Linked DNA regions of Rosistilla oblonga. The protein of the gene in region 1 interacts with the protein of each later gene in a pairwise test. Links are inferred from orthologs where the notes say so. Each region holds a gene or a part of one and is shown on either strand. Other genes may lie near its edges.

Region 1 (7,080 bases):
GATTCGTTCGACCGTGCGTTGCTTATTCCTTGCTCTTTGCTTCTCGCCTTGTATTGTCAACGCTGCTGACGCGCGGCCCAATGTGATCGTCTTCATCGCCGACGACGTCAGTTGGAACGATTTCGGCTGCTATGGAAATCCGCAAGCTCGCACGCCGAACATCGATCGCTTGGCTGCCGGCGGGCTGCGGTTGGATCAAGCCTATCTGACCGCCAGCAGTTGCAGCCCGTCGCGGGCGAGCATGATCACCGGACGCTATCCGCACAACAACGGCCCGGCGTCGGAACTTCATCTTCCGATCGCTGCCAATCTCCCTTGGTTCCCAGAACGGCTCCGCGACGCAGGCTACTACACCGCGTTGTCGGGCAAAAATCACATGTCGGTCGGGAAGTTGAAACCGGGCCAATCGGCGCGGCCCAAAGCGTTCGATTTGGTCGATCGAGGACGCAACAAAAATAACGGCGGCGGGCATGCGAACTGGGTTCGAATCGCCAAGGATCGCCCGCGCGACAAACCTTTCTTCTTCTGGTACGCAGCGTACGACGCCCATCGCGCTTGGGATGGGGACAGTCAGTGGGATGCAAAAAAATACGGTCCCCGTCACACGCCTGAGAGCGTTCGCGTTCCGAAGTTTCTCGTCGACGATCTGCCGACACGCCAGGATCTCGCATCTTATTACAACGAGGTGACGCGGTTCGATTATTTCGTCGGCGAAGTGGTGCAGGAGTTGGCCGAGCAAAATGTGTTGGATAACACGTTGATTCTGGTGTTGGCCGACAATGGCCGCCCCTTCCCACGCGCCAAAACGCGGCTGCACGATTCGGGGATGAAGACTGCGCTTGTCGCCCATTGGCCCGCGACGATCAAACCGGGAGAGGGCAGCAACAGTCTGGTCAGCGCGATCGACATCGCGCCGACGGTGCTGAGCGTTGCGGGAGCGGAGATTCCCGAAACGGTGCAAGGTGTCAGCATGTTGCCCTTGTTTACCGATCCATCGGCGACGATCCGACGATACGCCTTCTCCGAACACAACTGGCACGATTTCGAAGCCCACGGCCGCAGCATCCGCGACGGACGTTTTTTGTTTATCCAAAACAACCGCCCACAGTTTCCTTGGCAGGGTCCCGCCGATTCGGTTAACTCCCCATCGCACGAACAACTGCGTTTGCAACGCGACGCCAACAAACTGACCGCCGCACAACAGGATGTCTTCACCGCACCGCGACCCGCCGAAGAGTTGTATCTTGTCGACGCGGATCCCGATCAGTTGAACAATTTGATCGACGACAAGCGTTACGCTGCGGATGCCGACCGATTGCGCAAGCTGTTGGACGAGTGGTCGGTCGCGACGGGGGATACGGTACCCGATCAGATCTCGTCCGATTCGTTTGATCGCGAAACGGGAGATCGGCTGCCGATCGCAAAGAACGCTTTCCGTGGAACGCCTGCCGGGACCCAGCGGAATGCGACAACGGTCAACAACCCAGGTCCAAGGTAACCGCGCGTGAGCCCACTCTATCGACTCGGATGTCCGCTGTGGGCCTGCCCGGATTGGCAAGGCAGCCTCTACAAACCTGGTGCTCCCGCTGCGCAGTGGTTGAGTCAATACAGCCGCGTCTTCAGAACCGTCGAAGAACCGATCAGCCGCGATGGCAAATCCGATCTGCGAAAAGTGAAGCGTTGGTGCCGATCGACGCCCGACGATTTCCGGTTTGTCTTGCCCTTCCCACGCAGCGTCACCGACGACGCGATGCTGCAAGGGGAACTGTTGGATCTCGATCCGTTTTTGGATCTCTTAAGCGTGTTGCAAGATCACGATCGCTTGGGCCCTTCGCGCCTGCAGTTGCCGCCGGCGTTCGACGGCCCGAAGCTACCTGTGTTGGAACATTTTCTCGAGTCGATGCCGGTCGAGTTTCCGATCGCGGTGGAAGCGCAGCATCCCGACTTCTTCGCCGACGCACCGGCCGGTCGCAAGATGCATCGGTTGCTGAAACGGCTGCGACTGGATCGGGCGATCGTGGCGGAGTGGGATCCGGACGACCCGATCACGGAGGCCGCGGCCAACGAATCGCGGCGGATCCGCTTTCCCGAACAAGTTCGCTGCGATGCGACCGGCCCGATGCCGATGTTACGACTTTGCGGTGCCAGGTTGGATCAGCTTTTGGTCCCCACTTGGCTCGACGTGTGGGCCGATGTCGTCGCCGACTGGATCGTGAAAAAGAAGCGACCCTACGTGTTCATCGACGTCGAAAATGTGAGCGACGGACCGGTGATCGCAGAGATGTTTCACGAGCGGGTGCAAGCTCTGTTGCCCGAGGTGGGGGCGATGCCTCGATGGCCCGGCCGCGGGCTGGCGGTGCAGTTGCAGCTTTTCTAAGCCATTGAAAAAGTACAGAATTGAAGATTGGGGACGCGGCCGCGACAGGAAATTCGCTGGCCGGTTCGGCTGCGGCTGGCGAATCTCTTCATCGCGACAGCGGCTTCCGTTTTCGAACACTTTGTCCACCGCAGCGGTTCCCGCATTTGCAGCGGACCGAATATTGGAAATTAGTTTTTACCCTGATATTTGTCGGCCGGAATCGTCGCAGTCGACGGCCGCCGGGGAATCCGAGGGCCGTCGGGCTTGTCAATCGACGCCCGACACGACAGCATAATTAGACTCAACGGAATCGACTCGCTCAGGAGGCAGGCAGCTGTGATTGCAGAAGGCAACGACGACAAATTCAAAGGTTCACGCCGCGACAAGAAGAAGCCCAAGTCGACAGCTAGCGAAATTCTGCAACGCCAGCCACCATTTGACTTGGAAGCCGAGATGGGCGTGCTGGGCAGTATTCTCCTGCTGCCGGAATGCTTGGATGACCTGGCGACGCTGCTGCGTCCCGACGATTTCTACGACGATGCCAATCGGATCCTGTTCACCCAGCTGCAAGAGATGCACGACATGGGTGAGAAGATCGACGTGACGCTGTTGGTCAGTCGATTGAAGAAGGCGAAGCAATACGATCTGATGGGCGGGCCGGCCTATCTTGGACGGCTGAGTACGTCGGTCGCCAATGCGGCTCACGCGGTCTATTACGCCAAGATCGTCAACGAAAAAGCGATCTACCGCAAGCTGATCGAATCGAGCACCGACATTCTGCGCGACGCCTACGATCAGACGCAGGAAGCTCGCGAATTGGTCGCCAGTGCGGAACAGAAGGTGTTTGCCATCATGGACGGCAAACAATCCAATTCGGTCAACAGCATCAGCGATATTCTGCACCAGGCGATGGATCGCATCGACGCCCGTCTGCGAGGCGAGCACACCGATGGCGGTTGCGATACGCTGTACACCGATTTCGATGCGATGACCGGTGGCTTGCACAACGGTGAATTGGCGATTCTGGCGGCTCGGCCTTCGATGGGTAAGACCGCGTTTGCGATGAACATCGCCGAAAACGTTTCGATGCAGCTCCGCTACCCCGTGTTGTTCCTGAGCTTGGAAATGTCGGGGATCGAGTTGGCGGATCGTATGTTGTGTTCGATCTCCCGCGTCAGCGGTCACAAGCTGCGAAACGGTACGATCAGCAGCGAGGAGCGCGAACGCTTGGTGGAGAAGGCGAACGAGATCCACTCCGCGCCACTATTCGTCGACGATTCGCCTAGCCGAACGGTCAGCGAAATCGCCGCGGCGGGGCGGCGTATTAAACGTCGCGACGGCGCGTTGGGATTGATCGTGATCGATTACCTGCAGTTGATCGAGCCCGACAACTCGCGCGATCCGCGGCAGGAGCAGGTTGCGAAAATCGCGCGGCGTCTGAAAGGTATGGCTCGTGAATTGGAAGTCCCCGTGTTGTGCCTGTCCCAGTTGAACCGGCAGTCGGAAGAGGGCAAAGATCACCGGCCAAAGCTGAGCCATCTGCGGGAATCGGGGGCGATCGAGCAGGATGCGGATATCGTGATGTTTGTGCATCGCGAAGAGTATTACCATCGCGGCGAAGACAAGGAACAATACGCGGGCCAGGCGGAAATCATCATCGCCAAGCAGCGTAACGGACCTGTCGGCGATGTCGAACTGACCTGGGAAGGAGCGTTCACTCGCTTCCACAACAAGGCTCCCGAACGGCACAGCGAATTCGACCAGTACGCCGAGTTCAGCGGACCGACCGATTATTGATCCAGCAGTTCGCTGTACAGATTGACGTGCCGGTCGATCATCTGGGCGACGGTGAAGTCGCTAGCGATTCGTTCCTGCCCGGCCTGACCCAGTCGGGCCGCACGCTCGGTGTCGGTGAACAATAACTGGTAGGCGTTTTTGGCAAACTCGGCCGATTCGCCGACCGGAGCGAGCATCCCCGTGACGCCGTTTTCGATCAGATCGCGATTGCCTGGAATGTCCGACGCCACGACCGGCAGTCCGGCCTGCATCGCTTCGATCAAGGCGTTGCTCTGCCCTTCGTAACCGCTGCCGATCCAGAACAGATCGAAGTGCGGAAGCAGTTCGGCGACGTCGTCGCGTGCCCCCGCAAACGTAACAGCTTGGCCTGTCGTAACCGAATCGCGGAACCGCTGCAGTTCGCCCATCTGAGGCCCATCGCCGATGATGACAAAGGTCGAATCGTTGCGAGCCGATTCCATCAGCTGAGCTGCCCAGATCAGATCGCGAAGTCGTTTCTGAGGCCACAGTCGGCCGACGGCAACGATCAGGCGGCGGCTGGGATCGATGCCCAGTCGCCGGCAAGCCTCTTCCCGCGTGATCGTGCTCGCTGTGCGAGGCGGAATCCCGTTGGGGATCACTCGAAATAGATCGGGATCGATTCCGTGAGCCGCATAAAAATCGCGGACTCCACTGCTGTTGGTGACGATCGCGTCGGTCCGTTTCGCCAACGCGCGGTCGATCACAAAATGACGCGTGGTCTTCCATTGATCGACGCAGCGTTCACCGGCAACGATCCGCCGGACGCCCAGACTGCGAGCGGCCGCGCGTCCGTAGGAGTTCGCCGCGAACAGCCAGGTGTGGACGAGATCAGGGGAGAGTTTTTTGAGCGTTCGCTTCAAGCGAAAGTAGGCCGACGGATCGGCTTTGAATCGCTTGCCGACCACAGTGACTTCGATTCCCGCCGCTTCCAAGGTCGCTCGCAACGGACCGTCGTGAGTTAACACGACGACGTGCACGTCGAAGCGGTCACGCGGCAAACCGCTGGCCAGAAGAGCCAGTTGTTTCTCGGCACCGCCGCGAACCAAGGTCGGGATGATATGGCAAATCCGTTGGGTCATCCCGTTGCTCCACTCACATTTTTGGCGGATGAATTGCCCGCCAAGCGTTCAAATAACTGGACATGTCGGCGGATCGTATCGGAGAACGACGCCGCCGCCGACAACTGGCTGCGCATCCGCTGGGCTCCCGCGGCCGCCATCGGTAGATCGTCCAAGACGTTTTGGACCGCTTCCCGCATCTTGTCGGTCGAATCGGCCGGAAAGCTGTGTAGTTCAGAAAACGCTGCCATCGCAAAGGCGCGCGTGTCGGCGCAATCGACCACCGCGGTGGGGAGCGCCGCGGCGATCGCCGCCGGCCAAAACGACTCCGCTCCGCTAGCCGCCGATGGCAGCACAAACATATCCGCAGCTTGCATTAGTTCTTCCACATGATCAAAGTTGCCCGGCAGAAACGCCGCTCGGCCGACGCCGTTATGTTTTAAGTCGTTAAAAATTTTCTGACGCCACGGTCCGTCGCCGATCATCCACAACCGCAGGTCGGGCTGAGCCTCCAACAGCGGCCAAAGGGCCGACGCCAAGGTCAAAACGCCTCCTTCGGGCGACAGCCGATTCATGCACAGAATGACTTTGCCATCGACCGGCACCATCAGGTCGTGATTCATATTGCCGAGCGTCAGACGCGCTGCTTTACACGATTCGGGAGTGCGACGGATCGGATCGCCAATGCCGTCGGCGATCCGCACGATCGTTGCCGCTTTAGCGCCGGCGACCAATAACGCTTGCTGGCACGACGCGCGGGGAGCGATCACGGCGTCGGCGGCAAAGCTGCGGACAAAGGTGTTCCGCCGCGCACGCAGAGACGCTTGCCAGACGATATCGCGCGTTCCCATCATCGTGCCACATCGGACGACGCTTGGCACGCCGACTTGTCGGGCGGTCTCGACGACCGCAGCCGCCTCTTCCCGCATCATGTCGCAGTAGACGAGATCGAACCGCGGCAATTGCTCTCGCAACCACTTCCCCAAGTTCCGCACATAACGAGCCATCGACCATTCGCCTCGCGGTGCAGCCAGCGGACGCAGCACCGGTATCTCGCGATGTTGGAATTCCGCCGGCCAAGTCGCTTGGTAGCGTGGCGTTAAGACGGTTGGGTAACATCCTTGGCGGCGAAGGCCGCTGACAAGCGCGGTCAAGCGACTGCTGGCATCATCGCAATGCGGCCAGTAGCGTCGAGTGACGATCAGCACTTGGAATCGTTTCATCGATCGATGGCCGGTCCGTGCAACGCGTGGTGGCGGTCGAGATCGGCTTGTTCCAACACGCCCAGATAAGGCAGGTTGCGATACATGTCCTCGTAATCCAATCCGTAACCGACGACAAATTCGTCGGGGATTTCAAAGGCGACAAAATCGGGGCGGACCTGCACGTCGTGCTGGCGATTCTTCTGCAGCAGCACCGCACTTTTGACGTCCTGGGCACCCATCTGTCGCATGTCTTCCAATAATCGTTCCAGCGTCCGGCCGGTGTCGAAGATGTCGTCGATCAACAGCACCTCGCGGTCGCGGATGTTGATCAACATCGCCGCGTTGACCAACAGTTCGCCGCTGCGGGTGCCGCCGCGGTAACTGCTGGCCTGAACAACACCCACCCGGATGGGCATGTTCAACCGGCGAATCAGATCGGCTAGCAGAATCAAACTGCCCGTCATCACCGCGACAACCGTCAGCGGCCGCGAGCCGTAGTGATCGTTGATCCGTTGAGCCAATTCGCTGACACCGCGCTCCAACTGTTGTTCGTCAAGCAATGTCTTCATATTTAACAGTCGAGGGTGCGAAAAAGCGGTGATGTCAGGCGGAATCCGAGCCGGCCAGGGAACACGCCGAC
Region 2 (7,149 bases), 1.9 Mb from region 1 along the record:
TGAACCGGGAGATCTGATCACCCGCGTGACAGTTTCCTGGGCCGACGACGCCCAAAAGAAGGAACTCAGCGGGTTCATTCCTCCCAAAATGCTGAACGATTCCTGGGACATCGACGACTTTTACACCGTCCCAATGTTGGTCGCGAACCTGCAGATGCTGCCGACTGGAACCGAGATCCGCGTGCTGGGCGCTAAAGGAGCCGCCGCCGATGGCAAAGTCATCGACACCGTAGTCAAACTGAAGGCCGAATCGGACCAGTACTGGCCCGAACGAGGGCTGCGGTTTGAAACGGTTAAGCGGATCCATCGCGCCGAATCGCTGGCCGCCGCCTTCAGCCTGGGCTACAACGAAGCGGTCCATCGCGGCAAAGGCGTGCTCCGGTTCTTGAAGATGTTAGTCACCGGACGACTGAAAGCCGATCTGCTGGGCGGCCCGGTAGCGATCTTCACCATCGCCGGCTCGCACGCCGCCGAAGGAATTCCTCGCCTGCTGATGTTCCTGACCTTCTTGAGCATCAACCTGGCGATCCTCAACTTCCTGCCGATTCCAGCTTTGGACGGTGGACACATGGTCTTTTTGATCGCTGAAGCTGTCCTCGGCCGCCCGGTCGACGAGGAATGGCAAGCCCGCCTGACAATGGTTGGCGTGCTGATGCTGCTGGGACTGATGGCGTTTGCGTTCTACAACGACATCGCCCGCCTGGTCGGCTGATCCCTCAGGCTTTTCTATCGATGTTCACGCGGCAACAGCCCCCACAGAGCGGCTGTTGCCACGGCGTAGGGCTCCACGAAATGGAGCCCCATCCCGCCGGAGTCCAACGCGACGTCGGCCCTCTCTTCCGCTTCGATCTTCTGCGTCGAAGGGCTCGCTTAGAAACAGCCAAATGCGCTCGGCGATGCGACTTCGCGCGGCGGCGACACCATTATGGGCGAAACCGCTCGCTCAAATCGGCTGGTTTTCTTCAGTCCTCAACTTTTTCGAAGCGTTAATTCTCGTTGAACTTTGCTAGCGGTAGCGTTTGCGCCGGATCGACCGAACGGGCATTTGAAGCACTGCTTCGGGGGACGTCTTCGCCGTCACAAGCTCCTAGGAGTTCAGGATTTGCGGATTGTCGCGGCGACCGTTGCGGGAGATCAGATGGCGAGGAATCAGCTTCCTCGACGGGGCCGCTGGCGGTGGTCAGAGCCTTGGACGCGAATAAATTTGCTGGCTCGATCCACTGAATTCCGGCCGACATACCGTCGCATCACGCATCTTAGTCCGATATGATGGCCGGTTGGCGGCAATTCACCGGGACGCTTTTGTTTCGGGATGTGCTGCAGACTTAAATACTTGGTACAGGAATCGACTGATGGCTGAAGGCACAATCAAACGCGTAACCGACAAAGGGTTCGGATTTATCGACACTGGAGGTGCAAAGGATTTGTTTTTCCATTCCTCCGCATTGGAAGGTGTAAGATTCGACGACCTACGCGAAGGCCAACGCGTTTCGTTTGAAGAAGGCCGCGGCCCTAAGGGTCCTTGCGCCGAGAACGTAAAGGTTCTCTAAATCGGATATCCGATTTGAGGTCTCACGGTGAATGACACCGCTGGCTGGATCGATCTCGTGCCACGAGATCTGCAAGGAGGACTCGCCAGCGGAAACCGGTTCACCGAGAAACCGGACAACCCGCGTTCAGGATCGATCATGACGAACGATCGATGAACGCCTCTTCTCGCCTGGCCGCGCCAAGCGATGTTGCAAAACGGTTCGGCGGCGGCGCTTCGCACCGCCGTCAAACCCTGCTCGGCGACACAGACTGCTTGCCCCGCAGATCCCTCCGCGACGGCACATCTTCCGGCTCGCCCACCGCAGCATCGGGTGCATCTTACCCAGGTTAGAAAGGCCGCTCATGCGGCGCTGTCGGGCTATCTTTCGGCAGCTTTATCTCGCGGCGATGACAGAATCGTTGTTGACAAGTTATCCACATCGCGATGATAGTGGTTCAGCCGCCGAAATGAGTTTTGCAAACGGGGAAAAGTCCGTTTCTGACTGGGTTTTGGCGGAGGATCGCGGAACGTTCGGAAAAGCAGTGCGTAAGACTTGAAGAGAATGCTAGCTATCCTACAATCGGCCCATCAAAGCGAAACCGATGGAAATCGCGTAGGCTCGCATCCAGCGGACGGATGCCATCAAGGATGGCGATCTGCCCAGGTTGTTCGACCTGTTAGGCTTACGCAAGGTGAAGCATCGGACAGGGTTGTTTATTTGGCTATCCATGATGGAGAGTAAGTCCTCGGAATGTCGGTAACGGAAACGGCAGGTGCGAAGGATCTCACCGGTGAATTACAGGATGCACTGATAAATCGTGTGGGACGAGATCGTTTCCGAATGTGGTTCGGCCAGATCACCCAATGCCACCGCGTCGGTCGTGACGTCGTGGTCGATGTCGCAGCGCAATTTGCGTTGGATCGGATCGGCTCGCGATACATGATCGATCTGCGGCAAGCGGTTGTGGATGTCTGTGGTGAAGGCGTAAGCGTCTCGCTGCAATTGGCACCCGACAAGCCTGCCCAGCCGGTCGAAGCAGACGATGCGCAAGCAGATTCGCAAACCGAATCGGCGGCGACGCTTCGCAGCGATAAACCAAGCGAAACAGCGACGCCCGCGGCGGCCGCTCCTTCGCGACGTCGATCTCGCGGCGAAGCACCTCGCGACAACGTACAACCGTTGCTGCAGGTCTCGTCGTTTCAATCCGCCAGCAGCGACGATCCGGTACCGCCACGGCGGCGGCGCGTCGCTTCTTGGGATCAGATTGTCGTCGGCAAATCGAACAAACTCGCTGCCACCGCGGCGCGAATGATCTGCGATACACCCGGATCCGCCTCGCCACTGTTCCTGTGGGGCACTCACGGAACCGGCAAGACGCAACTGATGGATGTCGTTGCGACCGAACTGCGCCGCCGCCATCGCTTGCGACGCGTGATCTCGATGACCGCCGAAGAATTCACCAACGACTTTATCGGATCGGTCACCGGCAGCGGCCTGCCCGGCTTCCGGCGACGTTATCGCGACGTCGATGCGTTGCTGATCGATGAGGTTCAATTCCTGCCGGGCAAGCGGGCGACGTCGCGTGAAATGTTGTACACGATCGATTCGATCGTGCGAGCTGGCAAGCAGTTGGTCTTCGCAGCCGACCGTCCGCCGATGGAGATCCCCGGTTTGGGGCAAGATCTCGCTGGCCGGATGGCTGGCGGAATGGTCTGTTCGCTGAGCCCGCTGGATCACGAGATGCGAACGCAGATGCTGCAGCAGTTGTGCGACGCCGAAGACCTGGGAATCGATCACCAAATGCTCGCGGATATCGCTGGCAACGTCTGTGGCGATGGCCGCGTCGTATCGGGAATCGCCTGTCGCTTAAAAGCGTTGGTGAGCATGCACGACGAACCTGTCACCTACGACCAGATCACGGAGATCCTGAGCGATCTGATCTCGATCGGCAGTTCGTCGTACGGATTTGCCGATATCCAAACCGCGGTCTGCAACACGATGGGGTTGCCCAAAGACGCGTTGCAGTCGAAGGGGCAAAGCCGCAATGTCAGCCAGGCGAGGATGTTGGCGATGTATTTGGCTCGCGAACACACCGGAGCGACTTACGGCGACATCGGCAAATATTTTGGCCAACGCAGCCACAGCGCGGTGATTGCGGCGACCCGTCGGATCGCTGGCGACGTACAGGATGGGAAGACCTTTGCGATCGGTAATCGCAGCATTCCAGCGAAGCAGGTACTAGAGTCGGTGCAAAATATGTTACGCTCGGGTTGAGTTTGAAGATCGAACCCCTAGGATCTCCTGCGTGGCAGAACAAGTTTGGCATCTGAAGTCGTGCGAGCTATTTGCCAATCTGGCCACCGACCAGATCCGTCGGCTGGAAATGCACAGCCGTGTTCGTTCGTTCACCGCACGCAGTCTGGTCTATCTGCCGTATCAAGCCGCCGACAGCGTCTTCCTGCTGACTCGCGGAATGGTCAAAGTCTGCCACTCGACGCCCGATGGGAAACAGTCGACGCTGGCATTTATCGAACCCGGTGAGCTCTTTGGCGAACTGGCGTTGTTCGATCCCTCCCAACGCGATGAATTTGTCGAAGTCGTCACCGCAGCGACCGTTGTGATGATTCCCGCCGACCAACTGATACAATTAATGTCCGAAGCCAACGCGTTTGCCGTTGGGATCACCAAGTTGGTTGGGCTCCGACGACAGCGGATCCAGCGACGATTGCGGAACCTGTTGTTCCAGTCCAATCGCGATCGCTTAACGCATCTGCTGTTGGAACTGGCCGAACAGTTTGGCGTCCCGGCGGAGCAGGGCGTGCGATTGCGGATCAAACTGTCACACCAAGAGCTAGCCAATTTGATCGGCAGCACGCGCGAATCGGTTACGATCGTACTAGGGCAATTAAAAGCGGAGGGCTTGATCGAATCGGGACGACGCCAGATCGTTCTGCTGCGCCCACAACAGATGGCCGAAGGTGTCGGTCAATCCTACCGTCAAACACCGCCACAAGGATTACCAACTCGATGAATACAATCATGCGATGGACAACATTGCTGGTATTTTGTTGCGTCCTCTCCTCCTGGGCAGTGGCTCAGCCGACTAACCGTTCGCGCGGCGGAGGCATGCAGCGGTTCTTTAACAGCGGGATCATGTCGCTGTTCCGGATCCCCGACGTACAAGCCGAACTGGCCCTGTCGCGCGACACCGCCGAACTGATCTTCGCGCTGCAAGCCGATCTGTTTTCAGAATATCGCAACGCCCGCCGCGACAAGTCGCCCAGCGAGGAATTGCCTTCGGCCGACGACGTCGCAGCCCAATCGGGACCGGTCGCCGAGCGGTTGCTTTCGACTATCCTGGATCCCAATCAATATAAACGGCTGCAGGAACTGTGGCTGCAACGCCGCGGGCTCCGCGCGATCGCGATGGACGACCTCGCCGACGCATTGCAGTTGGACGAATCGCAGCGGGAGACGACCGGAAAGTTGGTCCAACAGCTCAGCCGCAATTACGGCCGCGGTAAGATCAGCGACGAGGATGCCGAGATCGCAAAAGAGATCACCGCCACGCTGACTCCGGAACAGCAAAAGCAATGGGAAAAGATGCTCGGCCGGCCATTCAATTTCTAACCAGCCCTAGCTTTCCACTTCGCGTCCGACAACACCTTCTCAGGTTGTACAGTCTGCAAAGATTTGGAAAATGGAGCGGCAAGCACCCACTGCCCCGCTCCACAAATCGGTGACTCCGCCCAATGAAAGTCCTGCAACTCAATCACATCGCGCTGCATGTCGCCGACGTCGATACAAGCGTCGCGTTTTATCGAGACGTCTTGCAATTGGAACCGTTGCCGCGGCCGGCGTTCGATTTCCCAGGAGCTTGGTTTCGCCTGGGTATCGATCAGGAACTGCATCTGATCGGCAACCGCGACAGCGCCGTGCATTCGGCAAGCCGCGGGAATCACCTGGCGCTGAAGGTCGACGATCTCGACGCTTGGGAGAGTCACCTGCAACGACTGGGCGCTCGGCACAACCCGCGCCAGGTTCGCCCCGATGGTGGGCTGCAAGTCTTTTTACCCGATCCCGACGGACACTGGATCGAATTGTTAGGGACCAGCGACGGGGCGTAGATCGCCAATCGATAGTTTGCGTGCCAAACCGGTCCCGCTGGCAGCGATTTGCTATCGCCAACGCCACTCGGTGTAGGCCTGTTGATGCCCAAAGCTGCGGTAGGGATGCTGACGCGGCTTGGCTCCGAAATACCCATACGCATACGGCTCTTTCCAAACCGGAACGGCGGTTGCGCCCGGAATGATCGCCGAATTGTGGTGCAGGTGAGACGATTTTTGCGGCGATCGGATCACCAGGTGCGGCGCAGGAGGCGCGGCCCACATCCCGAGCCCCACGGGATCGATGGCATAATTGGAAGAGTAACCTGCCGCCGGGCCTTGCGCTACCGCGGGAACAGCCCAGCCGCAAAAGCCAATGCTAGCAAGTGGAAGCAATTTCAACCATTTCACGGGACGGTCCCTCTTCATTCCACAAGCCATTCAAAAAGCGAAGGGCTTGCGACGCGCCGGCGACTCGCTTCAGCCCACCTCTCTGGTATCGGGTGGGCAAGCCTATTAATCCAGGCCAAATTTAACGGTTGTAGGAATCGGGATAGGCGAGCGTCGGCAGGGACGTTAGGATCGGTGGGACATTGCGATCGACTGGCTACACGCTGCGCTGCTGCTTCGCTGAGGAATATGCAACGCAGCGCTAATCTAACGTCTATACTGGCTGTGCTTCGCCCAAAGAAGAAGATGGATCGGCGAGTATCGAAGGGCGATATTGATAGCACGTAAGCTAATCAACGGACGTCGGCCTAACACGGAGGATGGCCTTCCATGAATCATTCACGACGACAAATCTTATCGATGCTCGCCGCAGCTACTGCTGGCGCAACCAGTTCCGCGTTCGCACAAGCTCCGCAGAGCAAGTTTCAAGAGCCGGTCTTTCGGATCGCAGCCAACAACAGCTTGACGCCCGCGACTCATCCGTTGGATGAAGCGTTGCGGATCGCGCATGAAGGCCTGCAAGAGATCCGCACCAACATCAGCGACTACACCGCCACGCTGGTGAAACGCGAATTGGTTGGCAACACGGTCGGGGAATACGAATACATGTTCATCAAGGTCCGCAATCGCCGGGTCGAAGATGGACGCGTTGTCGTTCCCTTTAGCGTCTACCTGGCCTTCTTGAAGCCAGCGACCGTCAAAGGCCGCGAAGTCATCTATGTCGAGCAGCAGAACGACAACAAGATGGTCGCTCACGAAGGCGGCTTCAAAGGACGCTTCCTGCCGACGGTCTGGTTGAAGCCCGAAGGTGCGTTTGCGATGCGTGGCCAGAAGTATCCGCTGACCGAGATCGGAATCGAGAACCTGGTCTTGAAGTTGATCGAGCGCGGCGAGCAGGATCGGCAGCACAAAGACGTCAAAGTAGAGTTCCGCAAGAACGCCAAGATCAACGGCCGCGATTGCAGCGTGATCCAAGTCACGCATCCCGAGTACCGGCCCGAGTTCGATTTCAGTCTGGGACAGATCTTCATCGACGACCAGATGAATATCCCGGTCCGCTA
Region 3 (7,174 bases), 2.0 Mb from region 1 along the record:
CGTGACCATCGGCGACTTGATCGGGATGATCGCTTCGCCGCCGTTCGATCGCGTCGGCGTGATCAATCTCGATGCCTTCATGTCGCCAGCCGATCGAACCAAGCTGTCGATGCGGTTGAACAATCTGTTGGCCTCTCCCGCCTTCTCGACTTGGTTGGAAGGCGAAGCGTTGGACATTCAGCGGCTGATGTACACCGACGAGGGGAAGCCGCGGTTGACGATCCTGTCGATCGCCCATCTGTCGGATACCGAGCGGATGTTTTTCGTCACGATCCTGTTGAACGAATTGGTCGCCTGGATGCGGACGCAGAGCGGCACCAGCAGCTTGCGGGCGATGTTCTACATGGACGAGGTCTTCGGCTATTTCCCTCCCGTCGCTAAACCGCCATCGAAGGCGCCGATGCTGACGCTGCTGAAGCAGGCTCGGGCGTTTGGTTTGGGCGTCACGCTAGCGACTCAAAACCCGGTCGACCTCGACTACAAAGGGCTGTCGAACATCGGCACCTGGTTCTTGGGGCGGCTGCAAACCGAACGCGATAAGCAGCGTGTGCTCGAGGGACTCGAAGGAGCCGCGGCGCAGACCGGCGTGCCGTTTGACCGCCAAGAGATGGAACAGACGCTGGCCGGGTTGGGGAGCCGCGTCTTCTTGATGAACAACGTTCACGACGATGGGCCGCGCGTCTTTCAGTCGCGTTGGGCGCTGTCGTTCCTGTCGGGCCCGTTGGCTCGCGATCAGATCTCCCGGTTGATGAAGGACCGCCGAGAGCAGGCAGCCAAGGCGTTGGCCGAAAGTGGTGAACCGGCCGAATCGATCGCCGCCGGAAGCGCTCAAGGTTCGCGGCCGATGGTTCCCGCGGGGATCGAGGAGCGGTTTGTCTGCCCGACGCAAACACCGGCCGAATCGGCGTCGCTGGTCTACCGGCCGGCGATTTTGGGAAAGGGATCGCTGCACTTCGTCCGCAGCCGCGGGTCGATCGATCTGTGGCAGGATCAGATGCGAATCGTCTCTTGCGCCGCTGGCGTCCCCGATCCGCTGTGGATCGACAGCAAGCCCGCTCCACAGGATCTGCAGCTCAGCGATCGACCGGACGAAAGGTATACGTTCGCCGATCTGCCGACCGAATTGGTGAATGAGAAATCGTACAAGCGCTGGGCGGACGATCTGAAGGATTACTTCTACCGACACCAAACGCTGGCGGTCTACGAATGCGACGAAGTCGATCAGCTAGCGCCGCCGGGATCGACCGAGGTGCAGGCGCGATTGCACTTCAAACAAGCGGCTCGCGAGGCGCGGGATCGCGAGACGGAGAAGTTGCGTGACAAGTTCTCCTCGAAAATGCAATCGTTGGAAAAGAAGATTCGGACCGCCGAGGATCGCGTTTCCCGCGAAGCGTCGCAAGCCCAAGGGGCGACTTGGCAATCGATGATCCAGATCGGTTCGACGCTGTTAAACGGATTTATGGGGAACAAGATCAGCCGTCGGGCTTCGACAGCGGCCAACGGATGGAATCGCGCCGCGCGGCAGAAGGAGGATGTCCACCGCGCCGAAGCGGCGTTGCAAGCGTTGCACGGCGACATGGCCGATCTGGAAGAGGATTTGAAACGCGAGATCGACGAACTGGCCGAACGCTTTCATATCGAGAACCTGAAGCTGGAAGAGACGCTGATCAATCCACGCAAGGGGGATTTGCGAGTCGATTCGCCCGTGCTGCTGTGGACCCCGTGGCAAGTCGATTCGGTGGGGATCGCCCAGCGGCTGTTTTAGGGATCGCCGCGATGGTCGCCTTTCGCTCCGCGAAAGTGCGGATCCCGAATTCGCGCTCCGCGAACCGGACGCTAACGCGTGGCGGCTGATGGCCGCCTTTCGCTCCGCGAAAGTCGCGTCCGGCTCGCGACGCTCGAATACAGGGGCCGCACTTTCGCGGAGCGAAAGGCGACCTTGGGCAAATTCGCAGGCTTGCTGCGAGTGCAACGTTACCTGCTTTTTACGGTGCCAAATGCCGCAGCGCTCGGCGGTCGAGAGGACCGTTGTCGCGCGACGGCCCCTTTGCTGCAACTTGGACGCTCGTTAGGATTCGGCAGCTATGTCACATGGTCTGAACCCCGCTCAACACGAAGCCGTTAATACGCTCTCTGGTCCGCTGCTGGTCTTGGCCGGAGCGGGTACGGGGAAGACGCGCGTCGTCACCTTTCGTATCGCCAACCTGATCCGCAACGGCACCGCTGCCGATCGGATCCTTGCGGTGACGTTCACCAACAAAGCAGCGGGCGAGATGCAGGAGCGGATCGCCGAGCTTCTGGGGATCTCCAAACGCCCGTCCAAAAAAGACGATCGGCCGCGGCCCGTGATCGGCACGTTCCACTCGCAGTGCGTTCGCATCTTGCGCCAACACGCGACCAATCTGGGATACCCGAAGAAGTTCGCGATCTATGATCGATCGGATCAAGAGAGCATCGCGCGGAGCGTGCTTCGCGAATTGCGTTTGCCGACGGCGGCGCTGAAGCCGGGCGATCTGCTGTCGATCATCGGCCAATGGAAAAACGGCTCGATCCATCCCGACGCGGCGGTCAACGAAGCGCGAACCGACAAAGAGCACCTCGCGGCGGCTGGTTATCGGCGGTATCAGAATTCGCTGAAGGCTTGCGGCGCGATGGACTTCGACGATCTGTTGCTGAACACCGAGGTGCTGTTTACCGAACACGAAGAGGTTCGCCAATCGGAGGCCGATCGCTTCGATCACATCCTTGTCGATGAGTATCAGGACACCAACGGCAGCCAGTATCGGATCATCAAAGCGCTCGCCGATGCGCATCGCAATCTGTGTGTCGTGGGGGACGATGATCAATCGATTTATGGCTGGCGTGGAGCCGACGTTCGCCACATTTTGAACTTCAAGAAAGACTGGGAAGATGCGACCGTCGTCCGCTTGGAGGACAATTATCGCTCGACCGGATCGATCCTCGAAATGGCCAACCGGTTGATTCAGTACAACACGGTCCGGCACGACAAATCGCTAAAGCCGGCACGTCCGGCGGGACAGCGGCCGCGGATCTCGCAGTTCAAAGACGAGACCGAAGAATCGCAGCGCGTCGTCGGCGAGATCGGCCGGTTGATCGAATTGAATCACTACCAACCGGGCGAGATCGCGATCCTATTCCGGACCAAGGAACAGCCGCGGTTGTTCGAGCAGGAGTTGCGGAAGGCAGCCCTGCCCTACGTGATGATGGGCAGCCAGTCGTTTTTTGATCGACGCGAAGTCCGCGATGTCGTGGCGTATCTGAAGTGGGTCGAACAGCCCGACGATGAGGTCTCGCTGATGCGCGTGGCCAACACGCCGCCGCGCGGGCTGGGCCAGGGAACTGTCAAGTTGTTGATGGACGCCGCGGTGAAGCGAGGCCAGCCGATCTGGCAGGTGATGTGCGACGACACGGTCACATCGACGCTGCCGCCAGCGGCTCGCCGCGGAATCGACGACTTGCGTGGCATCCTTGTCGATGTGCAGAATCGGATCCGCGACGATGGACTGACCGAAGCGGTTAACACGCTGATCGCGCGAACGCGTTATATGGACGAGATCCGCACGCGTTACAACGAGCCCGAAGAGTGTGAAGCGAGAATCGCGTCGATCGGCGAAGTCGTCAACGCGGTCGATGCGTATGCCGATCGCGCCAAGAAACCCAGCCTGACCGACTTCCTCTCGGAGATCGCTCTTTCGGGACGCGAGATGGGGAACGAAAAAGATCGCGCTGCCCAACAGAACGCGATCTGGTTGCTGACGATGCACGCCGCCAAGGGGCTCGAATTCCCTGTCGTCTATATGGTCGGCATGGAGGATGGCCTGCTGCCTCACCACCGCAGCACCAAGGGAGACGACGACGCGATCGCTGAAGAGCGGCGGCTGTGTTACGTCGGGATCACCCGGGCGCAGGAAAAGCTGACTCTCTCGCTGGCGCTGACGCGTCGTAAATGGGGTAAGCCCCGGCCGACGACGCCCAGCCGGTTCCTGTACGAGATCACCGGCCAAGCCGATAATCCAAACCGCTACCGCAAGTAGCTCGTTGGTTCCCATGCCATGCTCAGCACCACCGCAGAATCGACCGACGACGATCCGCTGGCGTCGGTCTTGGGCGTGATCGATCTGAAGGAGGGCAAAGCCGTCCACGCGGTCCGCGGCAATCGCGACAGCTATCGGCCGGTTTGCTGTGCCGCGACAAATGATGGCGATCCGATCGCGTTGGCTCAAATGTATCTCGACTCCGACGTCGGCGGGTTGTACGTCGCCGATCTCGACGCGATCACCGCGGGGGCTCCTCACAACAAGCTCCTGAATCGCTTGGCGGATTTGGGAGCTCCGATCTGGATCGACGCCGGCGTCGTCGAATTGCAACTGCCCGCGTCCGACCGGATCGTCCGCGTCGTCGGGACCGAATCGATAGCCTCTTTGGAAGAGCTTGTGCCGCTGCGCGAGCGGTGGTCGGCTCGGCGGCATGGGATCGTTTTGAGCATCGATCTGCGCGAGAGAGTCGTTTTGGGGGGCTCGCCGGCTTTGGCAAGTCAAACGGCTGTCGAGATCGCTAGCCAAGCGATCAACAGCGGTTTCCGGCGGCTGATCGCGCTGGATCTGGCGGCTGTCGGGGCCGCTTCTGGCACCCTAACGTTGCCGATTTGCCAGGCTATCGCCGAGAAACACCCCCATGTGGAATTGACCTCCGGCGGCGGGATTCGGACGCTTGCCGACATCCATGTACTAAAAGAGGGGGGCTGTCGATACGTATTGGTCGGTACGGCCCTCCATGGTGGGCGAAAGAAGTTGTCCTTTGGCAGCGGAACTTGTTGACACACGCCAGTTTGCGGCGATAGTCTGTTTATAGGGATTTGTGTCCCGAATCCCTTCTTATCCCTTGGCGATTGCCGCCCCTATCGCTCCAGCCCTCGAGGTTCCGATGTCGCATCGCGTCGAAGCTACCCATGCCGCCAGTCTTCAAAACTCCCATCGCGCCCGACAGTTATTGGCTGCATGGTTTGTTGGATTGATCGCTGCAGTGGCGTTGGGGGCGATCGCATCGCCGGCTTGGGGCCAAGCGGCAGCTGGAAAGCCTCAATACGACGTGATGAAGTACCAGCCGAACTGGTTTACTGAAAAGTCGATCGTCAATCGGATCAAGCAGATTCGCAGCCAGATCGTCAGCGATCCAGCTCAGTTGAGCGAGCAGAAAGACTTCTTCGTCAAGATCTACCAAAACATCTTTGCATCGATGACCGACCCGGCGGAGTTTGCCAACTTGCAACCGCGCCGTGCCGAAGTGATGAAGGACATTTACAACGCCGCTCGCCGCGGCAACACGCAGGTTTCGCGTGGCCTGTCGATCATGTCGTTCCAGCAATGCAAAGCGATCGCTCAAGGAAACTACTACCCCGGTGCTCGGATCAACGCCGTCTTTATGATCGGCGAACTCAACGATCGCGAACCGAACTCGTTGGAAAAGAAAGCTCCGATCCCGATGCAAGCGGCGCTGCCGTTGTTGTTGGAGATCGTCGAAGATGCCAAGTACGACGATGGGCTGCGAGTCGCGGCGATCCAAGGGATCCAACGCCACGCTTCGCTGAACGCCGAGCGTTGGAAGCCTGAATTGCAAGACAAAGTCGCCGACCTGATGATCGCGACCGCTCAAGAGTCCGCTCCGAAAGATCGCAACCTCGAGGCCCACGGCTGGGTCCAGATGTTGGCGATCAACACGTTGGTCAGTCTGAAAAACCCGCGCCGCGTCGACCAAGTGGCCAAGCTGGTGATGGAGCTTCCGACCAAAGAGGATTCGTCGCAGATGGCTCTCGTTTACGCAGCCCGTGCGACTCCCAAGATCGAGATTCCCAAGGAGTTCAAACCGCAAGCCGATGCCGTTCTGAAGAGCTGGGCGACTCAGATCGTCGGCAGCATCGCGCGGGAGGCAAAGCGGATCGAAGACCTGGAAAAACCGCGTCCCAAAGCCTCGATGATGGGAATGGGAAGCGGTGAGATGGGAATGATGAGCGGCCCCGAAGGCTACGACATGGGCGGCATGGAGATGGGAATGGAAATGGGCATGGGGATGGGAATGCCGGGTGCGACGGCTGCCAAGCCGCAAACCGTGGAGATCATTCTCGCTCGCCGAATGCTCAACGACGTGATCGAATCGTTCCACCTCGGTCTGACCGGCACGCGGGCAAAGACCGATCCCGCGAGGGTCTCAAAGGGCCTCGTGGCTAATCTCAGCGACGAAAAAGAGAAGGCCGATGCGGTCCGCTTGGTGGCGCTGATCGATGAAGTCAAAGAGGGCGTCAACGATACGATGATTTCGAAGAATCTCGAATATGCCGAGAAGCTTCGCGAGCTCGAAGCAAAGCTGCAAGCGTTCGTTAATCCCGATGCCGCAGCCGATCCGAAGCCGGGGAACAATGCGAGCCCGTTCTTCGACGGCCCGTTTTCGAGTGCTCCTCCGGCGCTCAACCGCACCGAACCCAACGTCGCTTCGCGTCCTAAGGCAGCTGGACAGAACTAAGTTCGGTCAACGCCAGCTGGGTGATTCCGTATTTCCGCACGTCCCATTCGGCTGCGGTTAGTTCGGCGGTATCAAAAAAGTTGTCGCATTCGGCAACTAACACGCCGTGCGGATGGGCTTCGGCGGCGAAGCAGATCATCCGGTTCAGATCTTTGATCCGCGACTGGAACATCTCGTACGGCGGGCACATCAAAAAGACCCACGGCGTATCGGGCTCTTCGGCGTGCGCTTGGTGCATCAATGCACCGAGTCCACGAAACGCGTCTCCCGCGGTCAGCGAGATGCGCTCGGTGAGGTCGAGATCGGCGACGTTTTGACGGATCTGTTCCAGCGTTCGCCGGTTCTGCTCCATCGTCACGGCTCGGCTGGCTCCGCGGCTGATCGATTCGATCGCTAGCACGCCGGTGCCCCCAAAGGGATCGAAAACGATCGATCCTTTGATTCGTTGGCCGATCAGATTAAACAGGCTCTCACGCACCGAGTCTCGCATCGGACGCGTGCTACGGTCGCCGTTGTAGCGGACCTTGCGGCCCCGCATATCGCCTCCGATCACTCGCAGTGTGGTCGCTTTGGGCTTCACACCGCGCTTCGCCTCGGACGCCTGGTAAGGTTTTGATTTCTTCAAGAATTGTCACGT

What was found.
Region 2: the proteins of dnaB (region 1) and CA51_RS18810 interact in binary tests that used the Escherichia coli proteins (3 or more experiments, as listed by UniProt). The link is inferred for Rosistilla oblonga from one-to-one orthologs.
Region 3: the proteins of dnaB (region 1) and CA51_RS05180 interact in binary tests that used the Escherichia coli proteins (3 or more experiments, as listed by UniProt). The link is inferred for Rosistilla oblonga from one-to-one orthologs.

What each region holds. Positions count from the first base shown.
Region 1 is NZ_CP036292.1:3,437,634-3,444,713, forward strand. Bases 2,093-4,925 are described here. They hold dnaB (replicative DNA helicase), read left to right. Parts: upstream 2,093-2,695; coding sequence 2,696-4,156; downstream 4,157-4,925. Other genes in these bases: CA51_RS12235 (DUF72 domain-containing protein), read left to right, coding at 2,093-2,377; CA51_RS12245 (glycosyltransferase), read right to left, coding at 4,150-4,925. Outside these bases: CA51_RS12230 (sulfatase family protein), read left to right, coding at 1-1,498; more of CA51_RS12235, read left to right, coding at 1,505-2,092; more of CA51_RS12245, read right to left, coding at 4,926-5,256; CA51_RS12250 (glycosyltransferase family 4 protein), read right to left, coding at 5,253-6,458; hpt (hypoxanthine phosphoribosyltransferase), read right to left, coding at 6,455-7,009. UniProt on the Escherichia coli protein: The main replicative DNA helicase, it participates in initiation and elongation during chromosome replication. Travels ahead of the DNA replisome, separating dsDNA into templates for DNA synthesis.
Region 2 is NZ_CP036292.1:5,313,673-5,320,821, forward strand. Bases 1,643-4,544 are described here. They hold CA51_RS18810 (DnaA/Hda family protein), read left to right. Parts: upstream 1,643-2,282; coding sequence 2,283-3,806; downstream 3,807-4,544. Other genes in these bases: CA51_RS26410 (hypothetical protein), read left to right, coding at 1,643-1,706; CA51_RS18815 (Crp/Fnr family transcriptional regulator), read left to right, coding at 3,838-4,544. In the rest of the region: CA51_RS18800 (site-2 protease family protein), read left to right, coding at 1-712; CA51_RS18805 (cold-shock protein), read left to right, coding at 1,353-1,550; more of CA51_RS26410, read left to right, coding at 1,578-1,642; more of CA51_RS18815, read left to right, coding at 4,545-4,563; CA51_RS18820 (hypothetical protein), read left to right, coding at 4,560-5,162; CA51_RS18825 (VOC family protein), read left to right, coding at 5,285-5,659; CA51_RS18830 (hypothetical protein), read right to left, coding at 5,711-6,049; CA51_RS18835 (DUF1571 domain-containing protein), read left to right, coding at 6,419-7,149. UniProt on the Escherichia coli protein: Plays an essential in the initiation and regulation of chromosomal replication. Binds in an ATP-dependent fashion to the origin of replication (oriC) to initiate formation of the DNA replication initiation complex once per cell cycle.
Region 3 is NZ_CP036292.1:1,462,838-1,470,011, forward strand. The notes cover bases 1,643-4,569. They hold CA51_RS05180 (ATP-dependent helicase), read left to right. Parts: upstream 1,643-2,084; coding sequence 2,085-4,055; downstream 4,056-4,569. Other genes in these bases: CA51_RS05175 (ATP-binding protein), read left to right, coding at 1,643-1,765; CA51_RS05185 (HisA/HisF-related TIM barrel protein), read left to right, coding at 4,074-4,569. In the rest of the region: more of CA51_RS05175, read left to right, coding at 1-1,642; more of CA51_RS05185, read left to right, coding at 4,570-4,838; CA51_RS05190 (hypothetical protein), read left to right, coding at 4,945-6,537; CA51_RS05195 (RsmD family RNA methyltransferase), read right to left, coding at 6,515-7,162. UniProt on the Escherichia coli protein: Rep helicase is a single-stranded (ss)DNA-dependent ATPase involved in DNA replication; it can initiate unwinding at a nick in the DNA. It binds to ssDNA and acts in a progressive fashion along the DNA in the 3' to 5' direction.